3 regions of the Chromobacterium phragmitis genome follow, and region 2 is predicted to be linked to each of the others. Evidence: predicted binding sites of a transcription regulator. Region 2 holds the regulator's gene; each other region holds the start of a gene.
The links. Region 2 encodes sigma-54, which starts transcription at its own class of promoters, with help from an activator protein. Its sites were predicted from a motif close to CTGGCACGCTTCATGCTT; they were not measured.
Positions count from the first base shown of each region.

Region 1: a site for sigma-54 is predicted at 2,250-2,267, ahead of glnL (nitrogen regulation protein NR(II)). Genes of this name have one in related genera too.
Region 3: a site for sigma-54 is predicted at 2,705-2,722, ahead of eat (ethanolamine permease). Genes of this name have one in related genera too.

Region 1 covers NZ_CP029495.1:613,153-623,021, forward strand. Annotated here, with positions in the region: gene DK842_RS03035 (SLC5/6 family protein) at 1-737, opposite strand, end outside; gene DK842_RS03040 (helix-turn-helix transcriptional regulator) at 864-1,496, opposite strand; gene DK842_RS03045 (DUF4124 domain-containing protein) at 1,706-2,179, shown strand; gene glnL (nitrogen regulation protein NR(II)) at 2,302-3,360, shown strand; gene ntrC (nitrogen regulation protein NR(I)) at 3,387-4,799, shown strand; gene DK842_RS03060 (substrate-binding periplasmic protein) at 4,884-5,633, shown strand; gene DK842_RS03065 (VOC family protein) at 5,637-6,125, opposite strand; gene DK842_RS03070 (hypothetical protein) at 6,216-6,773, opposite strand; gene DK842_RS03075 (pyridoxal-phosphate dependent enzyme) at 6,770-7,591, opposite strand; gene DK842_RS03080 (phenylacetate--CoA ligase family protein) at 7,601-8,881, opposite strand; gene DK842_RS03085 (transglutaminase-like domain-containing protein) at 8,949-9,641, opposite strand; gene DK842_RS03090 (MFS transporter) at 9,638-9,869, opposite strand, start outside.
Region 2 covers NZ_CP029495.1:301,742-311,610, forward strand. Annotated here, with positions in the region: gene DK842_RS01495 (AsmA family protein) at 1-65, shown strand, start outside; gene DK842_RS01500 (cation:proton antiporter domain-containing protein) at 124-2,094, opposite strand; gene DK842_RS01505 (KpsF/GutQ family sugar-phosphate isomerase) at 2,206-3,183, shown strand; gene DK842_RS01510 (KdsC family phosphatase) at 3,237-3,761, shown strand; gene lptC (LPS export ABC transporter periplasmic protein LptC) at 3,758-4,327, shown strand; gene lptA (lipopolysaccharide transport periplasmic protein LptA) at 4,317-4,874, shown strand; gene lptB (LPS export ABC transporter ATP-binding protein) at 4,871-5,599, shown strand; gene DK842_RS01530 (RNA polymerase factor sigma-54) at 5,603-7,006, shown strand; gene hpf (ribosome hibernation-promoting factor, HPF/YfiA family) at 7,080-7,412, shown strand; gene ptsN (PTS IIA-like nitrogen regulatory protein PtsN) at 7,535-7,996, shown strand; gene hprK (HPr(Ser) kinase/phosphatase) at 7,989-8,945, shown strand; gene rapZ (RNase adapter RapZ) at 8,926-9,768, shown strand; gene DK842_RS01555 (flavin prenyltransferase UbiX) at 9,813-9,869, shown strand, end outside.
Region 3 covers NZ_CP029495.1:2,819,229-2,829,097, forward strand. Annotated here, with positions in the region: gene DK842_RS13490 (ethanolamine ammonia-lyase subunit EutB) at 1-1,219, opposite strand, end outside; gene eat (ethanolamine permease) at 1,216-2,637, opposite strand; gene aroC (chorismate synthase) at 2,833-3,933, shown strand; gene DK842_RS13505 (EAL and HDOD domain-containing protein) at 3,990-5,414, shown strand; gene DK842_RS13510 (response regulator) at 5,527-6,546, opposite strand; gene DK842_RS13515 (response regulator) at 6,549-9,869, opposite strand, start outside.

The DNA of each region.
Region 1 (9,869 bases), 310 kb from region 2:
CGCGCCCGGTAGGAAATCACCATCGGGCTCAGACTCTGGATGAACAGGATGGAGGTCAGCGTGAACGGCAGCATGATCACCGCGTCCCGCAGCAGATGGCCCAGCGATGGAAACGCGCCCACATTCACCAGATTCCACTCCGACACCATGGACAGGCCCAGCACCGCCACGACGCCCAGCTTGGTCAGCACCATGCCGGTGGAGATGCGGAACAGCACTCTCTCCCCGCGCGAGGCCAGCGCCACCAGCAAGCACATCAGCGCCAGCCCGTAAAACGGATTGGCCGACAGCAAGCCTTGGGTCACGCCGAAGCTGTGCAGGAAGGAGGCGCTGTCGTTGGTGATGGCCGTGGAATAGACGAAGACCCAGATCACCAGCATGACGAAGTACAGCGCGCCCAGCAAAATGCCCCAGTTCCGGCCCAGATAGCCGCTGATCACGCTGGGGTAGTCCTTGCATTCCGGCGATGCGGCCAAGGTGTTGATGAACAGCCGCTGAAACAGATACATCGCCGGATAGCCGATGATGGACGACAGCAGAAACACCCACAGCCCCATCAGCCCCACCTGCACCGGCAGGAAGACGATGCCGGCGCCGATGGCCATGCCTATGCTCATGATGACCCAACCGCGGTCCGTGCTGTCGAAACGTATGGCCTGCCGCCATTCCTCTTCGCTCATTCCCGCGCGCTGGGCTGCGCTCTCTCTGGGCTGGACGCCCGCCAGGCTGATGCTCATACCGAGTTCCCCTCTAATGATTTCACATGTCGAATCATGATTCCCGCCCCCAGCCGGGGGCGCGGCTTCTCCGCCCGCGCCGTGCTTGCGGCCCGCGCTTTGTTTCCTGGCGTCCTCAGTCCGCCCTCATTCCCGGCACTGCTTCAGGTAGCGGTAAAGCGTGGGCTCCGAGATATCCAGCGCCAGCGCCGCCTTGCCGATGAAGCCCTTGATCGAGAACAACCCCCGCTTGTCCAGTTCGCGCACCGCCAGCATCTTCTCCTCGCCCGACAAGCGCGCCGGGTCCAGCGGGTACTGGCCCAGCACGCTGCGCATGATTTCCTCGCCGACCTCGTCCACGCCCGCCGACAACACCTCCTGGTGTTGCTCGTCGGACAAATCCGCGGGCAGCAGGGACAGGAACGCCTCCTTGGCTCGCTGATAGCGGCTGTCGTCCGAATTGACGCAGAACATCGCCACCGCACGGCCCTCATCGTCCTTCAGCACCAGCGTGGACGAGCGCAGCAAAGCACCGTTCCGCGTCTTGCTGCGGTAGTTGAGACGGAAGTTTTCCCGGTTCTTGCCCGAGCATTCCTGCGCCATGCGCAGGGCCAGGTCCGTCGCCGGCGCGCCGACGCTGCGGCCGGACAGATGCCCGTTGCGGATGACCTTGAGGGAAGCGTTCAGATCGGACAGGTCGTGCACGGCCACCTCGCTGTCCGGCCCCAGCAGGGCCGCCACGAAGTCGGCGAGGATGTCGGCGTCGATATGCAGTTTCATAGGCGTGATAAAAAATTATTTTTCGGAGAGTCTATCTATCACGCTTCGGCCATGTCACTTGCAACCACGGCGGCGATTGATGCATGTCAATACCATTCTTATCGTCCGCCCATCGCGCGCCAGCCCGAAAAAGCCCCGCCGGCATCCGGCTGTGACGGCGGCAACAGATTTGCTTATCATTCACGAGCCTCCTCTGAATTCCATCGGCCATGAAAACACTCGCGTTCAGTCTTTTATTCGCCTGCGGCCTCGCCCAGGCGGCCACGATCTACAAATACGTGGACCCGCAAGGCAACGTCACCTACACCAACGTGCCCATCCGCGGCGCGCAACCCATCAAGCTGAACCCGCTATCGTCCTATCCCGGCCAAAAAGCCAAGCCGCGCGGCGGCTCCGCCTCCGCCGACAAGCCGGCCGCGTCCGGCGGCTACCCCAGCGTGGACGCCGATACCCAGAAGCAGCGCGATGGCGGCCGCAAGAAAATCCTGGAGCAGGAGCTGGCCAACGAGGCCAAGGCTCTGGACGCCGCGAAGAAGGCGCTGGCCGACGGCAAGGCGGTGCGGCTGGGAGACGAGGCCCGCAACTACCAGAAATACCTGGACCGGGTGCAGAAGCTGCAGAACGAAGTCACTGACCGCGAGAAGAATGTCGCCGCGCTGAAGAAGGAATTGGGTCTGCCATAGCCATTTGCACCAGATTGGTGCAAACTGATATCGATACTCGCGTCCCGCCCCCGGCCGAACGGCCCGGCGGCTGGCGCGTTTATTGCTGAGACCTGCCCGACGCCACCACCAAGCCCCTACCCATGACGATACCCAGCTTTGCCGGCCTGGAGCTGCTGGACACCCCGGTGCTGATCTGCGACGCCGACGCGGCGCTGCGCTTCGTCAATCCCGCCTGCGAAAATCTGCTGGCCCTGGGCAGCCGCGAGCTGCTGCGCCACGCGCTGCCGGATCTGTTCCAGCCCTGCCCGGCGCTGAGCCAGGCGCTCGCCACCGCGCTCGGCCAGGGCGCCAGCTACATCGAGCACGACCTGGAGCTGAAGCCGCTGCACAACGACGCCGCGCTGCACGTGATGCTGTCGATCACGCCGATAGACGCGGAGGGCTGCCAGGCGCTGATCGAGCTCAGGCCGCTGGACCAGCAGCTGAAGATCGCCAACGAGGAGCGCTCGCTGCTGCAGCACCAGGCCAACCGCGAGCTGATCCGCAACCTGGCGCACGAGATCAAGAACCCGCTGGGCGGCATCCGCGGCGCGGCGCAGTTGCTGGAGCACGAACTGGCCGACCGGCCGGAGCTGAAGGAATACACCGAGGTCATCACCGAAGAGGCCTTGCGGCTGCAGACGCTGGTGGACCGGCTGCTGGCCCCGCACCGCAGCCACAATCGCAGCCAGGTCAACATCCACGAGGTGCTGGAGCGGGTGCGCAGCATCGCGCTGGCCCAATATCCGCAGGGCCTCGCCATCGTCCGCGACTACGACACCAGCCTGCCGCTGCTGACCGCGGACAAGGAGCAGTTGATCCAGGTGGCGCTCAACATCGTCAACAACGCGGTGCAGGCGCTGCGCGGCCAAGGCCGGGTCACGCTGCGCACCAGGGTGGCCCGGCAGATCACGCTGGCGCGCAAACGCCACCAGCTGGCATTGAAATTGCAAATCGTCGACGACGGTCCCGGCATACCCGACGACATCCGCGACCATATTTTCTACCCGCTGGTCACCGGCCGCGCCGAAGGCACCGGCCTGGGGCTGACGCTGGCCCAGGCCTTCGTCCACCAGCACGGCGGCAGCATAGAATTCGAGTCGCGCCCCGGCCAGACCTGCTTCACCGTGCTGCTGCCCTTCGGCAACGACGCGGGATAACGACAAAAGAACACGAGGAGAACGCCATGGCCAAGCCGGTCTGGATCATTGACGACGACAAGGCGATACGCTGGGTGCTGGAAAAGGCGCTGACCCGCGCCGGCATCGCCTACGACAGCTTCGCCAGCGCCGACGACGCGCTCAACGCGCTGTACGACGACAGGCCGCAAGCCATCATTTCCGACATCCGCATGCCCGGCACCGACGGCCTGAAGTTCCTGGCCAAAGTGAAGAGCGACCACCCACAGCTGCCGGTGATCATCATGACCGCGCACTCGGATCTGGATTCGGCGGTGTCGGCTTTCCAGGGCGGCGCCTTCGAATACCTGCCCAAGCCCTTCGACATCGACCAGGCGGTGCTGCTGATCGAGCGCGCGCTGGCGGAAAGCCAGGCCCAAGGCGTGGGCGCCGACAGTCCGGAAGCGATGCCGGTGCTGCTGGGCCAGGCGCCGGCGATGCAGGACGTGTTCCGCGCCATCGGCCGTCTGGCCCAATCCCACGTCACCGTGCTGATCACCGGCGAATCCGGCACCGGCAAGGAGCGGGTGGCGGAAGCGCTGCACCGCCACTCCATCCGCGCCGGCAAGCCCTTCATCGCGCTCAACACCGCGGCGATACCGAAAGACCTGCTGGAGTCCGAGCTGTTTGGCCATGAAAAAGGCGCCTTCACCGGCGCGCTGGCCACCCGCCGCGGCCGTTTCGAAGAGGCCGAGGGCGGCACGCTGTTCCTGGACGAGATCGGCGACATGCCGACCGAGCTGCAAACCCGCCTGCTGCGGGTGCTGTCCGACGGCCATTTCTACCGCGTCGGCGGCCACACGCCGATCAAGGCCAATGTGCGGGTGATCGCCGCCACCCACCAGAACCTGGAGCAGCGCGTGCGCGACGGCCTGTTCCGCGAAGACCTTTACCACCGTCTCAACGTGATCCGGCTGCGGCTGCCCCCGCTGCGGGAACGGCGCGAGGACATCCCGCTCTTGGCCCGCCATTTCCTCGCCAAGAGCGCGTCCCAGCTGGGCGTGGAGCCCAAGCGGCTGTCCGAGGCGGCGATGGCCTTGATCCAGCGCAGCGCCTTCAGCGGCAACGTTCGGGAGCTGGAAAACCTGTGCCAGTGGATTTGCGTGATGGCGCCGGGCCAGACCGTGGAGATCGCCGATCTGCCGCCGGAACTGCGCGAGCCGCCGACCGAGGGCGGCGGGACCGCCAGCGGCGAATGGGACCGGATGCTGGAAGAAGAGATCCGCCGCCGCCTGCGCGCCGGCGACGTCGGCATCGTCGACGAGCTGACCCGCCGCTTCGAAACCACCTGCATCCGCGCCAGCCTGGGCCATACCGGCGGCCGGCGGGTGGAGGCGGCCCATCTGCTGGGCTGGGGCCGCAATACGCTGACCCGCAAGATCCAGGAACTAGGGCTAGAACAGGATAGTCACCATCAATGACTATTAAATAAATAACAAAAATTACCGGCTTATTTTCAATAATATTTGATAGGATAGGCAAACTTTTCCCCGCCCGAATATCCGATGTCCCGTCTGCCCATCCTGCTGGCCTGCCTGTGTCCGCTGCCCTCGCTGGCAGCGGAACCTCTGCGGATAGGCGTCAGCGACGCGCTGACCCGCCCCTATGTGATAGAAGACCCATCCACCGGCAATCCGCCGCGCGGCCGCGCGATAGCGCTGGCCCAGTCCGCGCTGCGCGCCTGCGGCCTGCACGGCCATTTTCAGCGCTTGCCCGGCAAGCGCCTGGTGCAGAATCTGGCGCTGGACCGGCTGGACGGCGCGCTGCTGCTTTCCTATCAGCATTCGCGCCGCGACAAGATGGCCTATCCCGTGCGCGACGGCCTGGCCGACGCATCGCGCCGCATGGCCACCTTTCAATACGTTTTCTACGTGCGCGACGACAGCGCGCTGCGCTGGGACGGCTCGCGGTTGCTCGGGCTGAACGGCGCGGTCGGCGTCAACCGCGGCTGGTCGATAGGACACGACTTAATGGCGCATGGCATCTCGGTGGAGAACGGCGGCAACATCGCCGACAACTTCTCCAAGCTGACCGCCGGCCGTATCGAGGCCTACGCCTTGCATCGCCAGGCCGGCGACCTATACCTTCTCAGCCACCCCGACCTGAAAGTCCGCCGGCTTTCGCCGCCCTTTCTCAGCAAGACTTACCACTGGGTTTTCAGCCGCGGCTACGCGCGCCGCCACGCGCGCGAAACGGCCTGCGTATGGCGTCAGTTGCCGTCTCTGCGGGCGCGCTATCTGCCGGACAGCCGCTAGGCCTCAGCCGAAACGCGCCAGTTCCTTGTCCCAATCCAGCCTGCCGTCGCCGGATGCGTCCGCGTTTCCCGCCGGCGGAAACCAGCACACCTCGAACAGCAGCCCGTCTGGATCGTGGCCGTAGACGCTCTTGTGCGCGCCATGGTCCTCTTCCATGCCCAGCTTGCCGATCTCGGCCAGTTGGTCGCGTATCCGCTTCAGTTCGTGGATGGTGTCCACCTCCCAAGCCAAATGGTAAAGCCCGGCGGCCGGCTGGCGCGGGTCCGGGGTCTCGCCGCGCGGGCTGAACGGGCCCGAGCGCTGCTGGCCCAGATTGCGCTGGAACAGCGCCAGATCGTGGTCGTTGTCTGAGTGCGCGGCCTGCGCGAACACCGCGCGTTCCGATACGGCGCCGCCCTTGGGGCGGAAGCCCAGCACGTCGCGGTAGAAAGCGGCGCTGCCGGCCACATCGCTGACGTAGAGCACGGCATGATTGAGTCGTTTGATGCCCATCGAGATTCCTGTTTTAACGAAAACGGCGCCGGTCTCCGCCCGGCGCCATCGCAGCCTGCCATTCTTTCGTCATTTTTCCAAGCATCTCGATCAGGGCAAGACCTCGCGGACTTCGGCCAGCAAACGGCCATCCTCTCCCAGCATCCGGTGCCCGCGGCCGTAATGGTCGCCGCAACAGCGTCGATAGGCGAGCATCCCCGACCATGGAAACAGCCTCGGCAACCGGAAGTAGCGGCGGTCGGCGAAGGCGGGCCGGATTCCTGCCTGCTCGAGGATGGCGCCGAAAGGCAAGTCCGACTCCACCAGCCGCCGCTTCCATCTGGGCTCGAACGCCAACAACTCTATCCGTATCCAGGCGGCGACATGGGAACGCTGCCCTTCATCGAGCAGCAGGATCAGCCTCTCCAGCCGGCGGGCGTCATGGCGCTGCCACAGCCGGCGTATCCGCAAGCGGCAATGACGGCTGCGCTGCAGCGCGCCAGTCATATAACCCTGATGAACCAGCGCGTCCCGGCTGCAAACGCAAATGGCCTCAGGCGCCACCGGCTCCGCCTCCCGCCAGGGGATGTCGATCGCCCCGGCCTGGGGATCATCCGCCAGCCACTGCGGCGGGAAAACCCGCCGCGCGGCGCCGCTGTCCAGCCTCACAGGCTGGTGACCATATGGGAGGAGCAGACCGCGACGATGTCGCCGGCCACGCCCCGCGCGCGCAACATCCTCGCGGCGGCGATGGCGGCGCCGGACGATGGCCCGACCGGCTCGCCGCAGACAGCCAGCGCTTCGCGCGCCGTGGTCCAGGCCAGCTCCGACGCCACCGGCACGATGCCGGCCACCGCCTCGCGCCGGAACAGCCTCGTCGGCGCCGGCGGCGCCAGGCCGGGAATATTGTGCGGCCGCCATGGCTCGCCCGACAGCACCGCCGCCTCCGCCGGCTCCGCCGCGTAGACCGCCACCCCCGCCGGCGCCAGCGCCTCGGCGATGCCCATCAGCGACGCGCAGGTGCCGGCGGCCACCGTCACCGCCGCCGCGCCCGGCGCCTGGCGCAGCAGTTCTTCGCCCACCGCCCGGTAATGGACGATCAGTTCCGGATCGCTCAGCTGTTCCACCACATGGCTGCCCGGCATGGCGCGATGGGCGTCCAGCAATTCCTGCAATTGCGGATGCGGCCGGCGCTCCACATCCGCGCCCAGCCAGCGGGCATAGTTGACCACGCTGTCCGGCGCGCCTTCAGGCATCAGCAGCAGCGCCTTGCAGCCTATCTGGCTCGCCGCCCAGGCGACGCTGACGCCGGCGCTGCCGGCGGTCATGATCACCAGCGTCGTGTCACGGCCTATCCGACCGGCCTCCGCGCGGGCCAGGAGCGTCATCGGCAGCGACCGGTGCTTGATCGACAGCGAAGGGTTCTGGTATTCGAGCTTCAGGCTCAGGCCGGGCAGCAGCGCCGGCGCATTCAGCAATGGCGTCATCGCGGTTCCTTACAGATAGGCATGGACAGGCAGCGGCAACTCGATGAAGCGCGGCACCTTGACGCCGTTGCCGCTGGCCATCTTGTCGCGCTTCAGCTTCTGGATCAGCTCGGCCGGAACCAGGCGCAACGGCGGCGCCACCGCCAGCCGCTGCAACATCTGCTCTCCGGCCCGGCGGACGATGTCCGCGCCGTCGCCGGATGCCGCCGCCAGCCATACTTCCACCTTCTGGCCCCCGTGTTCGTCCGGGTAGCGGACCACCAGTTCGTCCGCCATCCCTCCCACTCGCCCCAATACGTCGAAAATCAAATCCGGATATACCGTCTGGCCCTGGATTTTCAGCTGGTGGTCCACCCGGCCGATGATGGCGCCTAGCCGCGGGCTGCGCCGGCCGCAATCGCACGGGCCGTCGTCCAGCCAACTGGCGATGTCTCCGGTGGCGTAGCGCACGGCGATGAAGCCCCGCGGCAGGGTCAGCGAGGTGACAACCACCTCGCCCGGCCGCCCCGGCGCGGCCGGCAGCCCGGTCTCGGGATCGATCAGCTCGACATGGACCGCGTCGTCATTGATGTGGAAGCCGCGGTGCTGCAGACATTCGTGGCCGACCGAGCCCAGCTCGCTGCAGCCGTATTCGTTGAGCGCGTCCTTCAACCCCCACAGCTCCACCACCTTCTGCGCCACCGGCGTCGGCCGGCAGTCGGCGTCGAATGAGCCGCACGCGCCGAAATAGGCGTAATCCGGCAAGCATTCCGGCGCGGGAAAATCCGCGCCCATGGTCTGCGCCAATTCCAGCATCACCACCGGATTGCCCACCACGAAGGCCGGCTGATGGTAATGCACCACATCCAGGATGCGCCGGGTCCGCTGCGGCGAACAGCGAAGCGGACCCAGGCCTACTTTTTTGGCCGCCTGCAACACCAGCGGTCCCAAGGTGAACATGTCGTTGTTGCTCAACAGATGCAACATGCGGTCGCCCGGCTTGGCGCCCAGCTCCGTCAACACCCGAGCCACGCAATCCACCCACACCATTTCCTGCAGCCGATGCACCGGCAGCTCCACCGGGCGCCCGGTGGTGCCGGAAGAACTGACCACGTCGGTGAAATCGCCGTACTCCATCAGCTCGTCCCAATAGTTGGACAGCTCCTGCTTGCGGATCGCCGGCAGCCGGTGATACTCGCCGTCTTTCAGCCACTGCATGATTTGCGACGGCTCCACGCCCCAATGGCGCGGATAAAACGGACGCAGCGAAGCCTGCTCGACGACGCGAGCAATCCTTGCGACAGGCAACATGCTTGTTTTCCTCGTTAAACGATGATGAAGCGCCGGCGGAACGCCGGCCGCGGAACCGCGTCGGCCGCTACGTCATGGCGGGCCCCAGGCGGCTGTTCAGATAGCGCTCGCTGGCGCGGCGCAACGGTCCGGGCACGCAGCCCAGCCACTGGTTGAAATGGATGCCCAACAAGGTATTGTTGCCGGCTCGGCTGGCCACCGCCGCCGCCAGCGTGGGGAATTGCGGATTGTCAGCGCGGAGGTCCCCAGGCTCAGCCTGTGAGAAAGCGTCCGAACGGCCTGCCCACTCGCAGCCCGCGCCTCTTCCCAGCCCATAGCCCCGCTCCAGCCCGGATGCGCGCAGGCGCCGCTGCTGCTGTCGGAAGCCAGGACGATCGAAAATATAGCTGTCGATATGAAAACAACGGCCATCGAGCTGGACCCGAGTCACGGCGTGAAACAGCCTGGACGGCAGGCATAACAGCACCGGTGCCGGCACCGCGTGCCGCAGGATGCGCTTGTCCAGCGCCACGAAGCGCAAGCCGGCGTCGAAGCCGGCGCCTCGCAACAAGGCGCACAGCAAATCGGCCTGGGCGTTGCAATGGCCTCGCGCCATGGCCAGGGTCTGTTCCGGCGTCACCCCTTCGAAGCCGGTGGTGAAGCCGAACCTCACGCGGTCCCGCACATAGTCGTGCAGGGCCACGACATATTCGCGGTCGTCCGCCGGCAGCGATTGGCGCCGCACCGTTTCCAGCACGTTTCCGATCGTTTCCGCTTTCATGCCCATGCCCTCCCAGGCTGCGCGACAGCGCGGCGCTTGAGCAACAACGCCGCCGCTGCCAGCAGCGCCGGCAGCGACAACAAGGCGAAGAACCAGGGCAGACTCAATTGCTGCTTCAGCAAAACCGCGCCCAGCATCGCCCCTGCGATGCCGCCGAAACGGCCTATGCCCATCATCCAGGCGACGCCGCTGGCCCGGCCGGCCGTAGGATAGTATCCGGCCGCCAGC
Region 2 (9,869 bases):
AGGGCGAGAAACAGCAGGCGCTGAAGCAGCAGCTGCAGAAACAGATCACCACCATTCTGCCTTGAGCCGCCCAGCCCAAGACAAAGCCCCGGGAAACCGGGGCTTTTCGCATTGCGGCCAGACTCACTCGCCCTGCAATATCCTGGACTCCGCCAGCGCCAGCTGCTCCGGCGTGCCCAGCAGCACCATCACGTCATCCGGCGCGATCTCGAAAGCGGCATCGAAATCGGTGCGGCGCACCCGCTGGCGCCGAATGGCCTTCACCTCAACCCCCAGCTCCGCCAGCCCCAGCGCGCCCAGCGGCTGGCCTATGGCCGACGCGCCGCCGCATACCTGCACGCTCAGCAAGCGCGGCACCAGCGACTCCTCCAGGCTTTCCGTCTCGTCGCTGCTGCCGCGGAAGAAGCCACGGAACAGGTCGTAGCGCTCCTCCCGCACCGCGCGGATGCGCCTCAGCACGCGGCTGGGCGGCACGCCGGCCTCCAGCAGCGCTTGCGAAGCCAGCATCAGGCTGCCCTCCATCACTTCGGCCACCACCTCATCGGCGCCCGCCTGGCGCAGGGTGTCCAGCTCGCTGTCGTCAACCGTGCGCACGATCACCGGCAGCTCAGGCCTGGCCTCGCGAACCGTATGCAGGATGCGCAGCGCGGCGTGGGTGTCGGCGAAGGTCACCACCACCACCTTGGCCCGCATCAGGCCGGCCGCGATCAGCACCTCCTTTTTGCCGGCGTCGCCGAACACCACCTGGTCTCCCGCCTCGCCGGCCTCCCGCACGCGCTCCGGGTCCATGTCCAACGCGAACATATTGATGTTCTCCGCCTCCAACAGCCGCGCCAGCGCCTGGCCGCTGCGGCCATAGCCACAGATCAGCACGTGATCGTCCTTGCTCATGCCGGCCACCAGCATCTGGTGCAGATCCAGCGACTGCAGCATCCAGTCCTGCTTGATCAGCCGACGGGTGATGCGCTCGCCGTGCAGAATCAGGAATGGCGCCGCCAGCATCGAAATCAGTATCGCGGCGATGGCCGCCTGCGCCATCGGCGCCGGCACCAGATTCAGGTTCAGCGCCAGCGACAGCAGCACGAAACCGAACTCTCCGCCCTGCGCCAGCGCCAGCGCCGAGCGCATCGCGTCGTTCGAGCGGTGGCCGAATAGCCGCCCCAGGCCGAACACCACCGCCAGCTTCAGCGGCAGCAGCAGGGCCAACAGCAGCAGCACCTCGCCAAAGCGATCGAACAGCACCGCCAGCTCCAGCTTCATGCCCACGGTGATGAAGAAGAAACCCAGCAGGATATCGCGGAAGGGCTTGATGTCCTCTTCCACCTGATAGCGGTATTCGGTTTCGGAGATCAGCATCCCGGCGACAAAGGCGCCCAGCGCCAGGCTGAGCCCGGACAACTCGGTCATCCAGGCGATCCCCAGCGTCACCAGCAGCACGTTGATCATGAACAGCTCGCCGGAACGCTGCCTCGCCACCAGATGGAACCACGGCCGCACCAGCCGCTGGCCGAAAAACAACAGCAGCGCCAGCACCACCAGCACCTTGCCGCCGGCCTTGGCCAGATCCAGCCACAACGTGTCGCTGCCGCCGGCGAAGGCCGGCAGCATGATCAGCAGCGGCACCACGGCGATGTCCTGGAACAGCAGCACGCCGATCGCCAGCTGGCCGTGCGGCTGATTCAATTCCAATCTCTCGGCCAACAACTTGCTGACGATGGCGGTGGACGACATCGCCAGCGCGCCGCCTATCGCGAAACCCGTCAGCGGACTGCCGGTCAGATAAGCGATGGCCATCGCCACCAGCAGCATGGTCAGCGCCACCTGGGCGAAGCCGACGCCGAACACCAGCTGCCGCATCGCCTTCAACCTGGGCAGCGAAAATTCCAGGCCGATGGTGAACATCATGAACACAATGCCGATCTCGCCGAGAAAGGCCGTCTCCTGTCCCTGGGGAATCAGGTTCATCACCCCCGGCCCCGTCAGGAAGCCCACCACCAGGTAGCCAAGCATGGCCGGCACTTTCAGGCTGCGGCACAAGGTGACCACCAACACGGCGGACAACAGGACAAGGACGATGGGGGCCATGGAATGCATCGGCGGTCGGGGCTCCAGGGAAAGAATTGGCAACGGAAAACACGACCGCCAAGCAAAACTTGCACCAGCACCCGCGTCAATCGATTATAACCTTTGATATACTTTTGCCTTATGGAAAAAACTCACACCAGCCGCCTGGAGACGGCGCGCGACGTGCTGCTGACAGAAGCGGCCGCGCTGAGCACCCTGGCCGAGCGCCTGAACGGCGAATTCCTGGACGCTGTGGAAGCCATCCTGGCCTGCAAGGGCCGCGTGATCGTCACCGGCATGGGCAAGTCCGGCCACGTGGGGCGCAAGATCGCCGCCACCCTGGCCAGCACCGGCACGCCGGCCTTTTTCGTTCATCCGGCCGAGGCCGCCCATGGCGACTTGGGCATGATCACCGGCGACGACATCGTGATCGCGCTGTCCAACTCCGGCGAGTCGGCCGAGGTGGTGTCCCTGCTGCCGGCGCTGAAGCTGAAGGGCGGCAAGCTGATCGCGGTGACCGGCCGGACCGAATCCACGCTGTCCCAGGAAGCGGACATCCTGCTGCACACGCATGTGGACAAGGAAGCCTGCCCGCTGAACCTGGCGCCCACCACCAGCACCACCGCGCAGATCGCGCTCGGCGACGCGCTGGCGGTGACGCTGATGGAAGTGCGCGGCTTCGGCAAGAGCGATTTCGCGCTGTCCCACCCGGGCGGCAGCCTGGGCCGCCGCCTATTGGTGCACGTGAAGGATCTGATGCACGACGGCGATGCCCTGCCCCGCGTCGCGCCAGGCACGTTGTTGAAAGACGCGCTGCTGGAAATGTCGCGAAAACGGCTGGGCATGGTCACCATCAGCGACGCCGACGGCACGCTGCACGGCATCTATACAGACGGCGATCTGCGCCGCACGCTGGAAAAGGGCGCCGACCTCTACAGCCTGAAGATAGACGAGGTGATGGGCCGCCAGCCGCGATCCATCCAGCCGGACAAACTGGCCGCCGAAGCTGGCTTCCTGATGAAACAGCACCAGATCACCAGCCTGGTGGTCGTAGACGCCCAGGGCAAGCTGGCCGGCGTGCTTCACATGCACGACCTGCTGCGCGCCGGCGTGTTTTAAATATCGAACATCGCAGCCGCCAACCGCATGGCTGGCGGCTGCAAGGACAAGCAATGCGTATGATTTCCGAGCAGGCCCGCAAGGTGAAGCTGCTGATCATGGACGTGGACGGCGTCCTCACCGACGGCCGCCTGTACTACAACGCCCAAGGCGAAGAGAGCAAGTCCTTCTACGTGCAGGATGGTCTGGGCCTGCGCCTGCTGCAGGGCACCGGCGTGCAGCTGGCCATCATTTCCGGCCGCGCCGACCGCTGCGTCGAGCACCGGGCCCGGGCGCTGAAGATAGACCACTACTATGGCGGCGTGCACGACAAGAAAGTCGCCCTGGCCGACCTGCTGGACAAAACCGGCTTCGCGCCCGACGAGTGCGCTTTCATCGGCGACGACCTCATCGACCTGCCCATCCTGACCCGAGTAGGCCTGGCGGTGGCGGTCCCCGAAGCCCCGCCGCAGGTTCGCCAGCACTGCCATTACGTGACCGGCAACCCCGGCGGGCACGGCGCGGTGCGCGAGCTGGCCGAGCTGATCATGCAGGCCCAAGGCACGTTCGAAGGCGTGCTCGCGCGGTATCTGGCATGATCAAGCTGTTGCGCTCCCACCGCCTTTTCCCGGTGCTGCTGATCGGCCTCACCGCGATGCTGACGCTGTGGCTGGATCAGATCTCGCGCTGGGATACCCGCCATCGCGAGCTGGACCCGGACAAGCCCGAATACGTGGCGGACAACCTGGTGGCCATCCGCTACGACGCCCAGGGCAGGCTGATGGACAAGCTGGTCGCCAGCCGCATGTGGCAATACCCGGGCAAACCCGACGCCTACTTCGAAAACCCCGACCTGTACCAATACCAGCAGGGCGTGCTGCAATACCATGTGACCGGCGAAACCGGCCGCTACAACAGCAAGAACCAGCAGGCTTACTTCGACAAGAAGGTCGTCCTGATCAAACCCGCAGACAGCAAACAGCCCGAAACCAAGCTGGTGAGCAGCGCGATGTTCGTCGACACCGGCAAGCGCTTCGCCAGCTCGAAGGCGCCGTCGGTGATCTACCACGGCAACTCGGTGGCCAACTCCATAGGCTTCAGCTACCTGGAGTCCCAAGGCGTGCTCAATCTGCACTCAAAGACCAAGATCATCTATGCCAAATAACACCCGACTCCTGCTCGCCGGCCTGCTGCTGTCCGCCGTCTCGTTCGCGCACGCCGAGCAGGCCGACCGCAACAAGCCCATCGAGATCACCAGCGACAACGGCTGCACCATGGAGCAGACCAAGGGGATCTCCACCTGCACCGGCAATGTGGTGGTGATCCAGGGCACGCTGCGCCTGAACGCCGACAAAGTCGTGGCCATGCAGGACCAGCAAGGCAACCAGACGCTGCAAGCCAGCGGCCGCATCGTCACCTTCCGTCAGAAGCTGGACAACAACGGCGGCTGGATCGAAGGCCAGTCCAGCAAGCTCGACTACGACAGCGCCAAACACTTCGCGGTGCTGACCGGCAATGCCCGCGTCAAACGCAACGGCGACCTGGTGATAGGCAACGTGATCACTTACGACACCCAGAGCGAGGTTTACCAGGTGATGGGCGGCGGCGCCAATGCCGGCAAGGGCGGCCGCACCACCGTCATCCTGCAGCCGAAGAACGCCGCGTCGCAGCCGGCCGCCGCCAAGCCCGCCGCTGGAGCCTCCAAGCCATGAAGCGCAGCGTACTCGCCGTATCCCGCCTGAAGAAGCGCTTCAAAAAACGCACCGTGGTCAAGGACGTGTCGCTGAGCATCGAAAGCGGCGAAGTCGTCGGCCTGCTCGGCCCCAACGGCGCCGGCAAGACCACCAGCTTCTACATGATCGTCGGCCTGATCGGCGCCGACGACGGCGACATCCGCCTGGACGACGAAGCCATCACCCGCTATCCGATGCATCAGCGCGCCCAGCTGGGACTCGGCTACCTGCCGCAGGAAGCGTCCATCTTCCGCCGGATGACGGTGGAAGAGAACATCGCCGCCATCCTGGAAATCTCCGGCCTCAAGGGCAAAGAACTGGAAAAAGAGCTGGACCTGCTGCTGGACGACCTCAACATCGGCCATTTGCGAGAAAACAACGCGCTGTCGCTGTCCGGCGGCGAGCGCCGCCGGGTGGAAATCGCCCGCGTGCTGGCCACCCGTCCTCGCTTCATCCTGCTGGACGAGCCGTTCGCCGGCGTGGACCCGATCGCGGTGATCGACATTCAGAAAATCATCTCCTTCCTGAAGGAGCGCGGCATCGGCGTGCTGATCACCGATCACAACGTGCGCGAGACGCTGCGCATCTGCGACCGCGCCTACATCATCAGCGACGGCTCGGTGCTGGCTTCCGGCCAGCCGGAAGAACTGGTCAACAACGAAAGAGTGCGCGAGGTCTACCTCGGCGAACATTTCCACCTGTAAATGATGAAACAGTCACTTCAGCTCAAGGTTTCCCAACAGCTGACGCTGACGCCGCAGTTGCAGCAATCCATTAAGCTGCTGCAGCTGTCCACGCTGGACCTGCAGGCGGAAGTGGAGCGTTTCCTGCTGGATAATCCCTTGCTGGAGCGCGGCGACGATCCGCGCGACGGCGAAGCCGCGACGAATGGAGCGGAGCAGAAAGACGGCGCGGCCGAATCGGCCGAAGGCGACAGCCGCGACGACAGCGCCGGCGAATTGCTGGACTGGGGCGCGGGCGGACGCAAAAGCGACGACGACGATTTCGACCCCATGCTCAACGTGCCCTGCCCGGTCAGCCTGCGAGAGCACCTGCTGACGCAGTTGGGCGAAATCGTCCTCTCCGACCGCGACCGCGCGGTGATGCGCCTCTTGATCGAAGAGCTGGACGAGGACGGCTATCTGCCGCAGGACTTGGACGAACTGGCCGGCAACCTGCCGCTGGAGCTGGAGCTGGACAGCGACGAACTGGCCGTCGGCCTCGCGTTGCTGCAGCAGTTCGATCCCGCCGGCGTCGGCGCCCGCTCGCTGGCTGAATCGCTGGAACTGCAGTTGCGGCGCCTGCCCGGCGGCAAACCCGGCCACCCGCTGGCGCTGGCCATCGTCCGCGAGCATCTGCCGCTGCTGGGCGGCCGCGATTACGCCAAGCTGAAAAAACTGCTGCGCTGCGACGACGCCGCGCTGCGCGAGGCGCAGGCGTTGATCGCCCGCCTCAACCCGCATCCGGCCACCGGCTTCAGCCACGGCGACGTCCATTACGTGATTCCCGACATCAGCGTGCGCAAGCTCCGTGGCCGCTGGGCCGCGGAGCTCAATCGCGCCGCCATGCCTCGCCTTCGCGTCAACCGCCTGTACGAGCGCATGCTGGCAGACAGCCGCGGCCAGGGCGGCGAAATGTCCGGCCGGCTGCAGGAGGCGCGCTGGCTGGTCAAGAACATCCAGCAGCGGTTTGACACCATACTCAAAGTGGCGGAAGCTATTGTCGAGCGTCAACAGTTGTTCTTCGAGCGCGGAGAGGTGGCGATGCGGCCGCTGATCCTGCGCGACATCGCGGAAGAGCTGGGACTGCACGAATCCACCGTTTCCCGCTCCACCAGCCAGAAATACCTGCTCTGTTCACGAGGTTTGTTCGAGCTCAAGTATTTCTTCGGCAGTTCGCTGGAAACTGAAAGCGGCGGAGAGTGCTCCGCCACCGCGATCAAGGCCCACATCCGCGGCATGATAGACGCCGAGGACCGCGCCAAGCCGCTGTCCGACAGCGCCATCGCCGACGCGCTGGCCAAGCAGGGAATACAGGTTGCCAGACGCACCGTAGCCAAGTATCGTGAAGCCATGCAGATTCCGGCGGTGAGTCTGCGCAAGGCGCTATAAAAACCGAGACGCCTCAGGAATACAATGCCGCCCGACAACCCGACCGGGCGGACAAACCAGAAGGAGCTAGGGTATGAACCTCAAAGTAACCGGCCTGCACCTGGAAGTCACTCAGTCGCTGCGCGAATACATTGAAAACAAGCTGGAGCGCGTTACCCGCCACGTCGACCACGTGATCGACATCTCCGTCACCCTGTCCGTGGACAAGCTGATCCAGAAGGCTGAGGTCAACGTCCACCTGTCCGGCAAGGACATCCACGTGGAAGCTTCCGAAGCCGACCTCTACGCCGCCATCGACCTGCTGATGGACAAGCTGGACCGCCAGGTGCTCAAGCACAAGGAAAAACTGACCGAGCACCGCGCGCTGGGTTCGGGCGAAGCCTCCCAGACCCAGGCTTCGCTGTAAGGCCTGATTGAAGACAACGGGAGCCTCGCGGTTCCCGTTTTTCTTTGCGCTTGCCGGTTTTCAGTACTATCAAGGCAACGTAGAATTCGGACTTTCCCCAAGAGCCGCATGCATAAGCCAACATGAATCTCATCGGCAAGATCCTGACTCCGGACCATATCCTGCTGGATCTGGACGTCGCCAGCAAGAAACGGGTGTTCGAACAAGTGGGCCTGCTGGTGGAAAACACCCGCGGCATCGCCCGCAGCGAAATCTTCGACAGCCTGTTCAGCCGTGAAAAACTGGGCTCCACCGGACTCGGCCAAGGCGTGGCCATTCCCCACGGCCGCGCCCGCGGCCTGAAGGAGGCGACCGGCGTATTCATCCGCCTGAAGGCGCCGATTCCCTTCGACGCCCCGGACGGCAAGCCAGTGCAATGCCTGTTCGTGCTGCTGGTGCCCGAACACGCCACCGATCTGCACCTGCAGGTGCTGTCGGAACTGGCGCAGATGTTCTCCAGCCGCCAGATGCGCGAGCAGATGCTGGGCCTGAACGCGCGCGACGACCTCTACAAGCTGCTTAGCGACTGGACGCCCCATGCCTAGCATCACCGTACGCCGGCTGTATCAGGAAAACCAGCAGAAGCTGAACCTGACCTGGGTCGCCGGCACCGGCGGCTCGGACAACGTCATCGGCAACGACGACCAGCGCCCCACGCTGGCGCTGGTCGGCCACTTGAACTTCATCCACCCCAACCGGGTGCAAGTGCTGGGCCTGGCGGAAGTGGACTACCTGAACAAGCTGGAGCAGTCGGCGGCCAAGACCGCGCTGGACCAGCTGTTCCACAAGAGCATGTCGGTGGTGATGGTGGCCAACGGCCAGCCGGTGCCGCGGCTGCTGCGCGACTACTGCCACAGCCACAACGTGCCGCTGATGTGCAGCACGCTGGAAAGCCCGTACCTGATGGACGTGCTGCGGATCTATCTCGCCCGCGCGCTGGCGGTGTCGACCGTGCTCCATGGCGTGTTCCTCGACGTGTTCGAGATCGGCGTGCTGATCATGGGCGACTCGGCGATGGGCAAGAGCGAGCTCGCGCTGGAGCTGATTTCCCGCGGCCACGGCATGGTGGCCGACGACGCGGTGGAGCTGTACCGCATCGGCCCGGATACGCTGGAGGGCCGCTGCCCGCCGCTGCTGCGCGACTTCCTGGAGGTCCGCGGCCTGGGCATCCTCAACATCCGCACCATCTTCGGCGAAACGGCCGTCCGCCCCAAGAAAGTGCTCAAACTGATCATCCACCTGGTCAAGGCCAACGACCAGGCGATGCAGGCGCTGGACCGGCTCAACATCCAGTCCGAAACCCAGGACATCATCGGCGTCACCGTGCGCAAAGTCGTGCTGCCCGTCGCCGCCGGCCGCAACCTGGCGGTGCTGGTGGAAGCCGCGGTGCGCAACTACATCCTGCAGCTCAGGGGCATAGACAGCACCCGCGAGTTCATCGAGCGCCACACCAACTTCTTGAGAGACCAGGAAAATGCGCCTGATATTGATTAGCGGCCTGTCCGGTTCCGGCAAGTCGGTGGCGCTGCGCGCGCTGGAAGACTCCGGATTCTATTGCGTGGACAACCTGCCCGCCACTTTGCTGCCCGAGGCGATGACGATGTACGCCGACTTCGGCTACGAAGACATCGCCATCAGCGTGGACACCCGCTCCGGCCCCTCGCTGGGCGCGCTGCCTCAGGTCGTGGAATCGCTGAAAGCCCAGGGCATCGACGTACGCCTGCTGTTCCTGGAGGCCAAGCCGGAAACGCTGGTCAAGCGCTTCTCCGAAACCCGCCGCCGCCACCCGCTCTCCGATGCCGGCATCACGGTGGAGGAAAGCATACGGCTGGAACAGGAAATGCTGGCCGAGGTGCTGGAGCTGGGAACACGCATCGACACCAGCGAGCTGTCGGCCAACGCGCTGCGCGGCTGGGTCCGCGAGCTGGTGGACGCGGACAGCAGCCGGCTGACGCTGATCTTCCAATCATTCGGCTTCAAGCACGGCGTGCCGCAGGATGCCGATTTCGTGTTCGACGCCCGCTGCCTGCCCAATCCCTACTATGACCCGCAGTTGCGCCCGTTCACCGGCCGCGACCAGCCTATCGTCGACTTCTTCGCCGGCCACCAGGAAGTGGCCGAGATGATAGCCGACATCCAGGCGATGATAGCCAAGTGGCTGCCCTGCTACGGCAAGGAAAACCGCAGCTACCTGACCGTGGCCGTCGGCTGCACCGGCGGCCAGCACCGCTCGGTGTTCATCATTGAAAACCTGGCGCGCCTGTTCGCCGACCGCCAGGTGCTGGTCCGCCACCGCCAGCTCCACACCGACCACTGAACCGGGCTAACGGGCCGCGCAGGCCCGTCCCTGGAGAATGCCAGATGCCCCGCCGCAAAACCGTCACCGTCGCCCTCACCGGCGCTTCAGGCCTGCCTTAC
Region 3 (9,869 bases), 2.3 Mb from region 2:
TCTGGTAGCCCAGCATGATGTCGTCGGCGCCGGGCACGCCGATGATGAAATGCGTTCCGGCCACGCCCAGCAAGGTCAGCAGCGCGTCCATGTCGTCCTGATCGGCCTCGGCGTGGTTGGTGTAACAGATGTCGCAGCCCATCGGCAGGCCCAGCAGCTTGCCGCAGAAGTGGTCTTCCAGGCCGGCGCGGAGGATCTGCTTGCCGTTGTACAGGTACTCCGGGCCGATGAAGCCGACCACGGTGTTGACCAGCAAGGGCGAGTAGCGCCGCGCCACCGCGTAGGCGCGCGCCTCGCAAGTTTGCTGGTCCACGCCCCAGTGCGCGTTGGCCGACAGCGCGCTGCCCTGGCCGGTTTCGAAATACATCACGTTGTTGCCCACGGTGCCGCGCTTCAGTTCCCGCGCCGCCTGCTGGGCCTCGTCCAGCACGGCGAGGCTGACGCCGAAGCCGGCGTTGGCCTTCTCGCTGCCGGCGATGGACTGGAACACCAGATCCACCGGCGCCCCCTGGCGGATCAGCTGCAGCGTGCTGGTGACGTGGGTGAGCACGCAGCTTTGCGTGGGGATGGCGTAGCGCTGGCGGACCTCGTCCAGCAAGGTCAGCAGGTTGCGGATGTCGTCCGGGCTGTCGCCGGCCGGGTTGATGCCGATCACCGCGTCGCCGGCGCCGTAGAGCAGACCGTCCAGCGTGGCGGCGGCGATGGCGCGCGCGTCGTCGGCCGGGTGGTTGGGCTGCAGCCTCACGCCCATGCGGCCCGGCAGGCCCTGGGTGTTGCGAAAGGCAGTGACCACGCGGCATTTCTTCGCCGCCTGCACCAAATCCTGATTGCGCATCAGCTTGGACACCGCCGCCGCCATTTCCGGCGTGAGGCCCGGCGCCAGCGCGGCCAGCGTTTCCGCCGTGGCGGCGTCGGACAGCAGCCAGTCGCGCAGGCCGCCCACGGTCAGGTGGGACACGGTAGAGAAGGCGGCCGCATCGTGGCTGTCCAGGATCAGCCGCGTCACCTCGTCTTCCTCGTAGGGAATCAGCGCCTGGTTGAGAAAGACGCTCAACGGCAGATCGGCCAGGCACATCTGCGCCGCCACCCGCTCCTCGGCGCTGGCGGCGGCCAGGCCGGCCAGCTGGTCGCCGGAGCGCAGCGGGCTGGCCCGCGCCATCAGCGTTTTCAAGTCGGCGAAGCGATAGGTCCGCGGGCCTATGGTGATGGCGTGGCTCATGTCTGGCTCCGGATCGTGGGGGAGGGCTGGGCGGCAATCTCAGCCGAACCTTGCAGCTGAGCGTCGACGCCGGCTTCGGCGCGCTGGCGGGCGGTGGCGAGGAAGTACAGGTAGCCGGCGGCCAGCATGGCGGCGAAGATGGCGGCCAGCAGCAAGTTGTAATAAATCATGGCGATCAGGCAGATGACGGAGCAGCTCAGCGCCAGCGCTGGCAGCCAGGGGTAGCCCGGCGCGGCGTAGGGGCGATACAGCGCCGGCTCGCGGCCGCGCAGCCGGAACAGCGCCAGCATGGACACGATGTACATGACGATGGCGCCGAACACCGACAGGGTGACGATGTTGGCGGTCAGCGGCTGGCCGGCGATCTGCACCAGATCGTCGCTGAAAATGGCGGCGATGCCGACCGCGCCGCCGGCCAGGATGGCGCGGTGCGGCGTCTTGAAGCGCGGATGGACGGCGGCCAGCGCGCGCGGCAGGTAGCCGGCCCGCGCCAGGGCGAAGATCTGCCGCGAATAACCCATGATGATGCCGTGGAAGGACGCCACCAGGCCGAACAGGCCCAGCCACACCAGCATGTGCAGCCAGCCGCTGTGCTCGCCCACAATCCGCTTCATCGCCTGCGGCAGCGGGTCGTTGATATTGGCCAGCCGGCTCCAGTCGCCGGCGCCGCCGGCCATGATCATCACGCCGAAAGCCAGCGCCGCCAGGGTGAGGATGCCGGCGATATAGGCGCGCGGAATGGTGCGCGCCGGGTCCTTGGCCTCTTCGGCCGCCATCGCCGCGCCTTCTATCGCCAGGAAGAACCAGATCGCGAACGGCAGGGCGGCGAACATGCCGCCGACCGCGCCCCAATGGAAGGCGTCCTGTCCGGCCCAGCCATGATGCAGGAAGTGATCCCAGCTAAAGCCCGGCGCCACTACGCCCATGAACACCAATAATTCAAATATGGCCAGCAGCGTGACGGCGAGTTCGAACATCGCGGCGATGCCGACCCCGGCGATGTTCAGCGCCATGAACGCCAAATAAGCGCCGCAGGCGGTCCATTTCGGCGCCAGCCAAGGGAACTGCACATTGAGATAAGCGCCGATGGCCAGCGCGATGGCCGGCGGCGCGAACACGAATTCGCACAGGGTGGCGAAACCGGCGAGGAAGCCGCCTAGCGGGCCGAAGGCGCGGCGGGCGTAGGCGAACGGCCCGCCGGCGTGCGGGATGGCGGTGGTCAGCTCGGTGAAGCTGAAGATGAAGGCGGCGTACATCAGCGCCACGAACACGGTGGCGCACAGGAAGCCCAAGGTGCCGGCCTGCGCCCAGCCATAGCTCCAGCCGAAGTATTCGCCGGAAATCACCAGGCCGACGGCGATGCCCCATAATTGCCAGCCTCCGAGCTTGCGCGCGAGGCCTTGCGTCGATGCGTTCATTGCAGACTCCTGTCCGATGGGTGGGCCTTCCGCGCGGGAAGGGCGGCCAGCGCCGCATCGCCTTGCTATGCAAAAAGAATGCCAGCGTCCGGTTTGGGTTTCAATGCTTTTGGCATCTGTCTGGCGTGCGGGCCGGCTGCGCCGCGCGCCATGCTAGAATCGATCAGGATATGAAACGGAGCAGGGGAAAAGCAGATGTCTGGCAATAGCATGGGACGCTTGTTCACGGTAACTTCCTTCGGCGAAAGCCACGGGCCAGGCATAGGCTGCGTGGTGGACGGCTGCCCGCCGGGACTGGCGCTGACCGAGGCCGACATCCAGTTGGAGCTGGACCGGCGCAAGCCCGGCACCAGCCGCCACGTCACCCAGCGCCGCGAGCCGGACACGGTGGAGATCCTGTCCGGCGTCTACGAGGGCAAGACCACCGGCACGCCGATCGCGCTGTTGATCCGCAACACTGACCAGCGCAGCAAGGATTACGGCAATATCGCCGACACTTTCCGTCCCGGCCACGCCGATTACTGCTATTGGCATAAATACGGCACCCGCGATCCGCGCGGCGGCGGCCGCTCGTCGGCGCGCGAGACCGCGGTGCGCGTCGCCGCCGGCGCTATCGCTAAAAAATGGCTGAGCGAGAAATACGGCATCGTCATCCGCGGCCACATGACCCAGATCGGCGAAGTGCAGATGTCGTTCAAGGGCTGGGAGCATGTGGGCGCCAACCCCTTCTTCAGCGCCGATCCGGATATCGTGCCGCGGCTGGAAGAGTATATGGACAGCATCCGCAAGAGCCTGGATTCGATAGGCGCGCGGCTGCGCGTGGTGGCCGACAATGTGCCGGTGGGCTGGGGCGAGCCGGTGTTCGACCGCCTGGACGCCGACATCGCCTACGCGATGATGAGCATCAACGCGGTCAAGGGCGTGGAGATCGGCGCCGGCTTCGGCTGCGTGGCGCAGAGGGGAAGCGAGCACGGCGATGAGCTGACGCCGCAAGGCTTCGCCAGCAACCACGCAGGAGGCGTGTTGGGAGGCATCTCCACCGGCCAGCAGATCGATGTGTCCATCGCCATCAAGCCGACTTCGTCCATCGCCCAGCCGCGCCGCTCCATCAACAAGCAGGGCGAGGCGGTGACCATGGAAACCCATGGCCGCCACGATCCCTGCGTCGGCATCCGCGCCACGCCCATCGCGGAGGCCATGTTGGCGCTGGTGTTGATCGACCATGCGCTGCGCCATCGCGCGCAATGCGGCGATGTGCGGGTGGAAACGCCGAGAATTGCGGGGCGTATCGGCTAGAATTCAGCTATACCGGCCGGGCGGGATCAGGGCCAGTTCAACCTCGGGATGACACCATGCTGAAAAATCTGATAGATGGATTGGCCGGACGTCTGAAAAAGAATACGCACGGAGAGGAGCCGGAGCCGGAGGAGGAAAGGCCGGAGCCGCCGCCAGCCGTCATCACACCGCCGCCGGAGGAAGAGCCGGCGGAGCTGCCTCCCACGCTGGGCTTCGTGTCCCACCAGCCGGTGATGGATCGCCAGCAGCGCGTCGTCGCCTATGATTTTTTCGTCCGCCAGGGCAAGCGCAACATCGAGGCGGGCAAGCAGCAGGAGTTCGACCGGCTGCTGCTGGCCACGCTGCACAATATGGACATCTTCCGCTTGCTGGCTTACCGACGCGCCTTCGTCCATGTCGCGATGACTTCGCTGGAGGACCCCCAACTGCGCGGCATGCCGGCCGGCAGCGTGATCTTCGTGCTGGAGCCGGTGCCGGGCATGGTGGTGGCCGAGCACATGCTGCGCGAGCTGGACGATTTGCAGAAGCTGGGCTTGCGCTTCGCGCTGGAGCCGGCCGCCTACGACCAGACCATGCTGACCCCGGGCCTGCAGGCCGATCTGTTCAGCCGGGTGGATTTCATGGTGCTGGATTTCGCCGGTCCTTCCACTCGGGTGCTGGCGCCGATACTGGACCAATTGCCCAAGCGCTATCCGGGCGCGCGGTGGATGGCGCGCAACGTCGGCACCGCCGAGGATCTGGACGTCTGCCTGCGCGCGCCGGGCAACAACCGCTTCGCGTTGTTCCACGGCCCTTTCGTCACCACCGCGCACGCGCTGGAGGGCGGCAAGGTGGACACCAATCAGACCCGCGTGCTGCAGATCATGCGCCTGCTGCGCACCAGCGCCGATCCCAAGGAGGTGGAGGCGCAGTTCAAGCTGGATTCGGTGTTGCTGTTCAAGCTCTTGCGCTTTATCAATTCGCCGATACACGGCTTGAGCCGCAAGGTGCAGACCATAGAAGAAACCTTGTTGCTGTTGGGGCGCGAGACGCTGTTCAAGTGGCTGTCCATGCTGCTGTTCACTTCGCGCAAGGAGGACGGCACCGCGTTGTCGCTGCTGGAGAAGTCGCTGATCCGGGCCCGCTTCATGGAAAAGCTGGGCGGCTACCGGGGCAACAAGCTGGAGGCCGAGCACTTGTTCCTGACCGGCATGTTTTCTTTGCTGGACGTGCTGCTCAACCAGCCTTTCCCCGATGTGCTTGACCCGCTGGAGCTGCCGCTGACGGTGAGAGAGGCGGTGGTGGAGCAGAAAGGCATCTTCTCGCCCCACCTTGCGTTGGCGCTGGCCTGCGAGCAGGGCGACAGCGCGCAGATCGAGGCGCTGGTGAGGGTGCTGGATTTCGATGTGGACCTGGCCAACCAGTATTATCTGGACTCGGTGGTGTGGGCGCAGGTGGTGCTGCGCGACAGCGAGGTGCACAACAATGTAGAGGCGGTTTAGCGCCGCGCGACTCCATTCCTGCGCAAGCCTTCCGCCCTGGCATGTCAACGGACTCCCGCGGGCATTGGGCGGCGGCGTCGCTTGGAAACCGCCCCGCAGTGGCGGGGCGGGCTCAGAACAGCATCAATTCATCGTGCTCGGCCTGCTCGGCCCGGTCTCCCCAGATGTCCTTGATTTCCAGCAGCTTGGGCAGCGCGGCGTCGAACACTTCTATCAACCTGGGTTCGAAATGGCTGCCGCGCCCGTCGCGCAGCGTGGTCAGCGCTTTTTCCAGCGGCCAGGCATCCTTGTATGGGCGCTTCATCGTCAGCGCGTCGAACACGTCGGCCAAGGAGACGATGCGGGCCGATTCCGGTATCGCGGTTCCGGCCAGGCCGTCCGGGTAGCCGCTGCCGTCCCACTTTTCGTGATGGCGCAGCGCGACCTCTGCCGCCAGCTTGAAGATGGGCGCTTCGCTGCGGATCAAGATGTCGTGGCCTATCCGGGTATGCGTCTTCATCACCTCCCACTCTTCCGGCGTCAACGGGCCCGGCTTGCGCAGAATGGCGTCCGGGATGCCCAGCTTGCCTGTGTCGTGCATGGGCGCGGCCATTTCCAGCAGATGGCAGGACGGCGCGTCCCAGCCGCTGGTGGCGGCCAGCATCGCGGAATAGGCGGCCATGCGCCAGATGTGGACGCCGGTGTCGGTGTCGTTGAAGTGGCCGGCCTGGCCCAGCATGTAGATGGCGTCGCGATGGCTTTTCTCCAATTGGGTGGCCTGCACCAGCGACAAATGGGTGCGCACCCGGGCCAGCACGATGGAGGGCGAGACCGGTTTCACCAAGTAGTCGACCGCGCCGGCTTCGAAGCCTGCCGCCTCGTTGCCGATTTCAGATAACGAGGTGACGAAGATCACGGGCGTGGACGACGATTGCGAATCGCTCTTCAGCCGGCGGCATACTGTGTAGCCGTCCATGTCCGGCATCTGGATGTCCAGCAATACCAGCGCCGGCCTGTGTTTGGCGGTGGCGGACAGCGCTTCCGCGCCGTTTCTGGCAAAGACCAGCGGGTATTGCGGCGCCAGCACCTGGCGCATCGCCGCCAGGTTTTGCGGTTCGTCGTCCACGATCAGAAGGGGGGCTTGCTGTTGCATGGTCACCATTCCTCGGCAAGGCCCAGCGCTTCGGCCAGCGCTTGGGTGGCGGCTTCTCCGCCGCGGAAGTCGAAATTTTCGACCGCGTCGCGCAGCGGCGCGAGCTGGTCGCTGGGCAGAAGCTGCCCCAGTTGGCTGAGCACGGGCTCCACCTCGGCCGGATTGTCCAGGTTGAACGCCTGCATCGCTTGATGCAGCAAAAGGGCGAGGCTGGCCGACGCGGCGGCGGGAGCATCCGCGGCTGCGGGGGAGGGAACGGGAGCGTAGCGGGCGATGGACTCCAGCGCCTGGCACAACGCCACTCTCAACGCGGCTAGTTCTAAAGCGGGATCGCGTCCTGCCGCCAGGCTGGCCTCCAGCCTGGCGGCTCGGGCCGATACTTCCTCCAATGCCAGATTGCCGGCCGCGCCTTTCAGCTTGTGGGTCAGCGCCTGGGCCGCTTCGCTTTCCGCCTGAGCCAGCGCGTCCACGCAGTCGCCGTAATCGCGGGCGAATTTTCGCAAGTATTGCCGGTAGACGTCGGCGTCGCGCCAAATCAACAGCCCTCTGGATAAGGCCAGTCCGGGCAGGTCAGGGTTCAGGGAGGGAGGGCGCCGGACCGGCTCTTCCGCATCGGAGGGCTTTTTCCCGGCCAAGCGTCGCAGCAGGTTGATGGCGGTATCCACGTCAAAGGGTTTGGCGATGTAATCGGTCATGCCGGCTTCTCTGGCGGCATCCTGCTGGGTCTGGAACGCGCCGGCGGTCAATGCCACCACCGGCAAGTGGGAGAGCTCGGGCGCCGCCCGGATAGCGCGCGTCGCTTCGTAACCATCCATCACCGGCATCTGCACATCCATCAGCACGATGTCCACATCGCCGTGGTTTTGGCGCAGCCAGTCAAGCGCCTCGCGGCCGTCGCTGGCGAGCGCCACCACCGCGCCTTCGTCTTCGAAGATGCGCAGAGCGACCTCTCGGTTGATGTCGCTATCGTCAACCACCAGCAATCGCAGGCCGTCCAGGCGGTTGTTCGATTGCGGTTGGACGGCCGCCGCCGCTTGCAGCGGACGAAGCGCCCTGGCCACTGCGTTGTAGAGTCCTGACGGCGTCACCGGCTTGTTCAGCACCTCGTTGATCTCGCCGGCGGCGGGCTCCGCCTTCAGCAGCTCACGGGAGTAGGCGGTGGCCATCAGGATGATGGGCATGCGCTGGCCCCGGCAGAGCCGGCGGATGGCCTGGGCGGCGGCCAGCCCATCCATTTCCGGCATTTTCCAGTCCAGCACCACCACATCCACCGGTCGGCCCGCTTCCTGAGCGGCCCGGACCCGTTCCACCGCCTCGCCGCCGGAGGCCGTTGTAGAGACCTCCCAGCCGAGCTCGCCGGCGGTGATGTCCAATGTCTCGCGGGCGATCGGATTGTCGTCGGCGATCAGCACGCTGAGATTGGCCATTTCCGGCGCGGACAGCCGGATGCCGACCTCCCGAGGAAAACGCAGCGTGAACCAGAACTCGCAGCCTTCGCCGGGCTGGCTGTTCAAGCCGATTTCACCGCCCATCAGCGTCACCAGCCGCCGGCTGATGGCCAGCCCAAGTCCAGAGCCGCCGAAGCGGCGTGTGGTGGAGGCGTCTGCCTGGGTGAAAGGCTGGAACAGTTCCCTTTGCTTGGCTTCCGGTATGCCAATGCCGGTATCCACCACCGCGAAGCGCAGGACCACATGTTGGCTGCTGGTTTCCAGCGGCTGTATGTCTACCTTGACGTGGCCGGTTTCGGTGAACTTGATCGCGTTGCTGGTCAGATTGATCAGCACTTGCTCAAGCCTTAGCGAGTCGCCGCGCAGATGATCGATGTCCGCGGGGGGCGGGGAGATGACCAATTCGATATCGCGGTCGCCGGCATTGGCGCTCATGATAGTGGACAGGTTGTCCAGCACGTCGCCCAGGCAGAACGGCACCTGTTCTATCTCCAGATTGCCGGCCTCGATCTTGGAAAAATCGAGGATGTCATTGATGATGCCCTGCAGCGAGCGGCCGGCGACGCGTATCTTATGCACCAGGTCGAGCGCACTGGCCGGCAGGCCGGCTTTTTCCAGCAGATAGGCCAAGCCCAGCACCGCGTTCATCGGCGTGCGGATTTCGTGGCTCATGTTGGACAGGAAGTCGGCCTTGGCGCGGCTGGCCGCCTCCGCGCTTTCCTTGGCCAAGCGCAGCGCGGCCTCCGCGTCATGCTGGATGGTGATGTCGCGGTTGATGCCAGTCACACGCAGCGGCCGGCCGTCGTTGTCGCGCTCCACCAGCGCGCCGGCCTGGATGTGCCGTATCTGCCCGTCCGGCAACACGATGCGGAATGTCGGCGAGTAGGCGCCGCGTCCCGCCACCGCGTTCCGCAGTTCCCGCTCCACCGCGTCCACGTCCTCCGGGTGCAGGCGCTCGCGCCACTGGCGGTAGTGGAGGCCGTTTTGGCGAAGTTCGTGCGGAAACTGGTAGATATCGAACATTCGCGCGTTAAGCTCTAGCGCGTCGCTGTCCAGCTCCCAGCTCCAGATGCCCAGCTCGGCCACTTCCGCCGCCTTGCTCAATTGATCGCGCGCGCGCATCAGCTCGCGTTGATTGCGTTGCCGCTCGGATATGTCGACGGCGATGGCCAAAAAGCCTTGCAGCTTGCCGTCGTCGCCGCGCAGCGCGGTCATCGCCAGCGTTACCGGCAGCCGCTGTCCATCGTTCCGGGTGAAGGTCCAGTCGAATTGATTGGGCAAGCCATGGCGCGATCGCAGCGTCAACGCCTCGAAGCCTCCCCTGTGCGGCACTTCGTTTTCCCATGCCAGCTTGTCAGCCTGCCGCTCCAACTCGTCGGCGTCCATCCAGTCGGTCAGCCGCTGCTGGCGGACCGCTTCGTCTGCGGCGCAGCCGAGCAGCGATCCGGCTGCGGGATTGAGCAGCGTGATCCAGCCGTCAGGATCGGTGGCGATGATGGCGTAACTGGCGTGGTTGAGTATGGCTTGCTGCAACGAGGCGTAGCGGCGAATTTCTTCGGTGCGTTGTTGAACCTGGATTTCCAGCGAGGCGTTGAGATCGCGTATCCGCTCGTGCATGCGGCTGCGTTGGCGTTGGTAGACAAAAGCCAGCGCAGCCACCAGCAGGCCGCCCAGCAGCATGGACAGCAGGGTGTTGCGGCGCGCCGCGTCTACGGATGCGTCCAGAACGGTTTCAGGCTGCAGTTCCGCAACCATCAGAAAGCGCTGCTCCCGCTCCGGAGGGCGGGACAGCGGGAAGCGGTGGCTGACAGAATAAAAGCGCTTTTCTCCTGACTGCAGGTATTGGAGGGCCTGTTGCGACCGCGGAGACGGCAG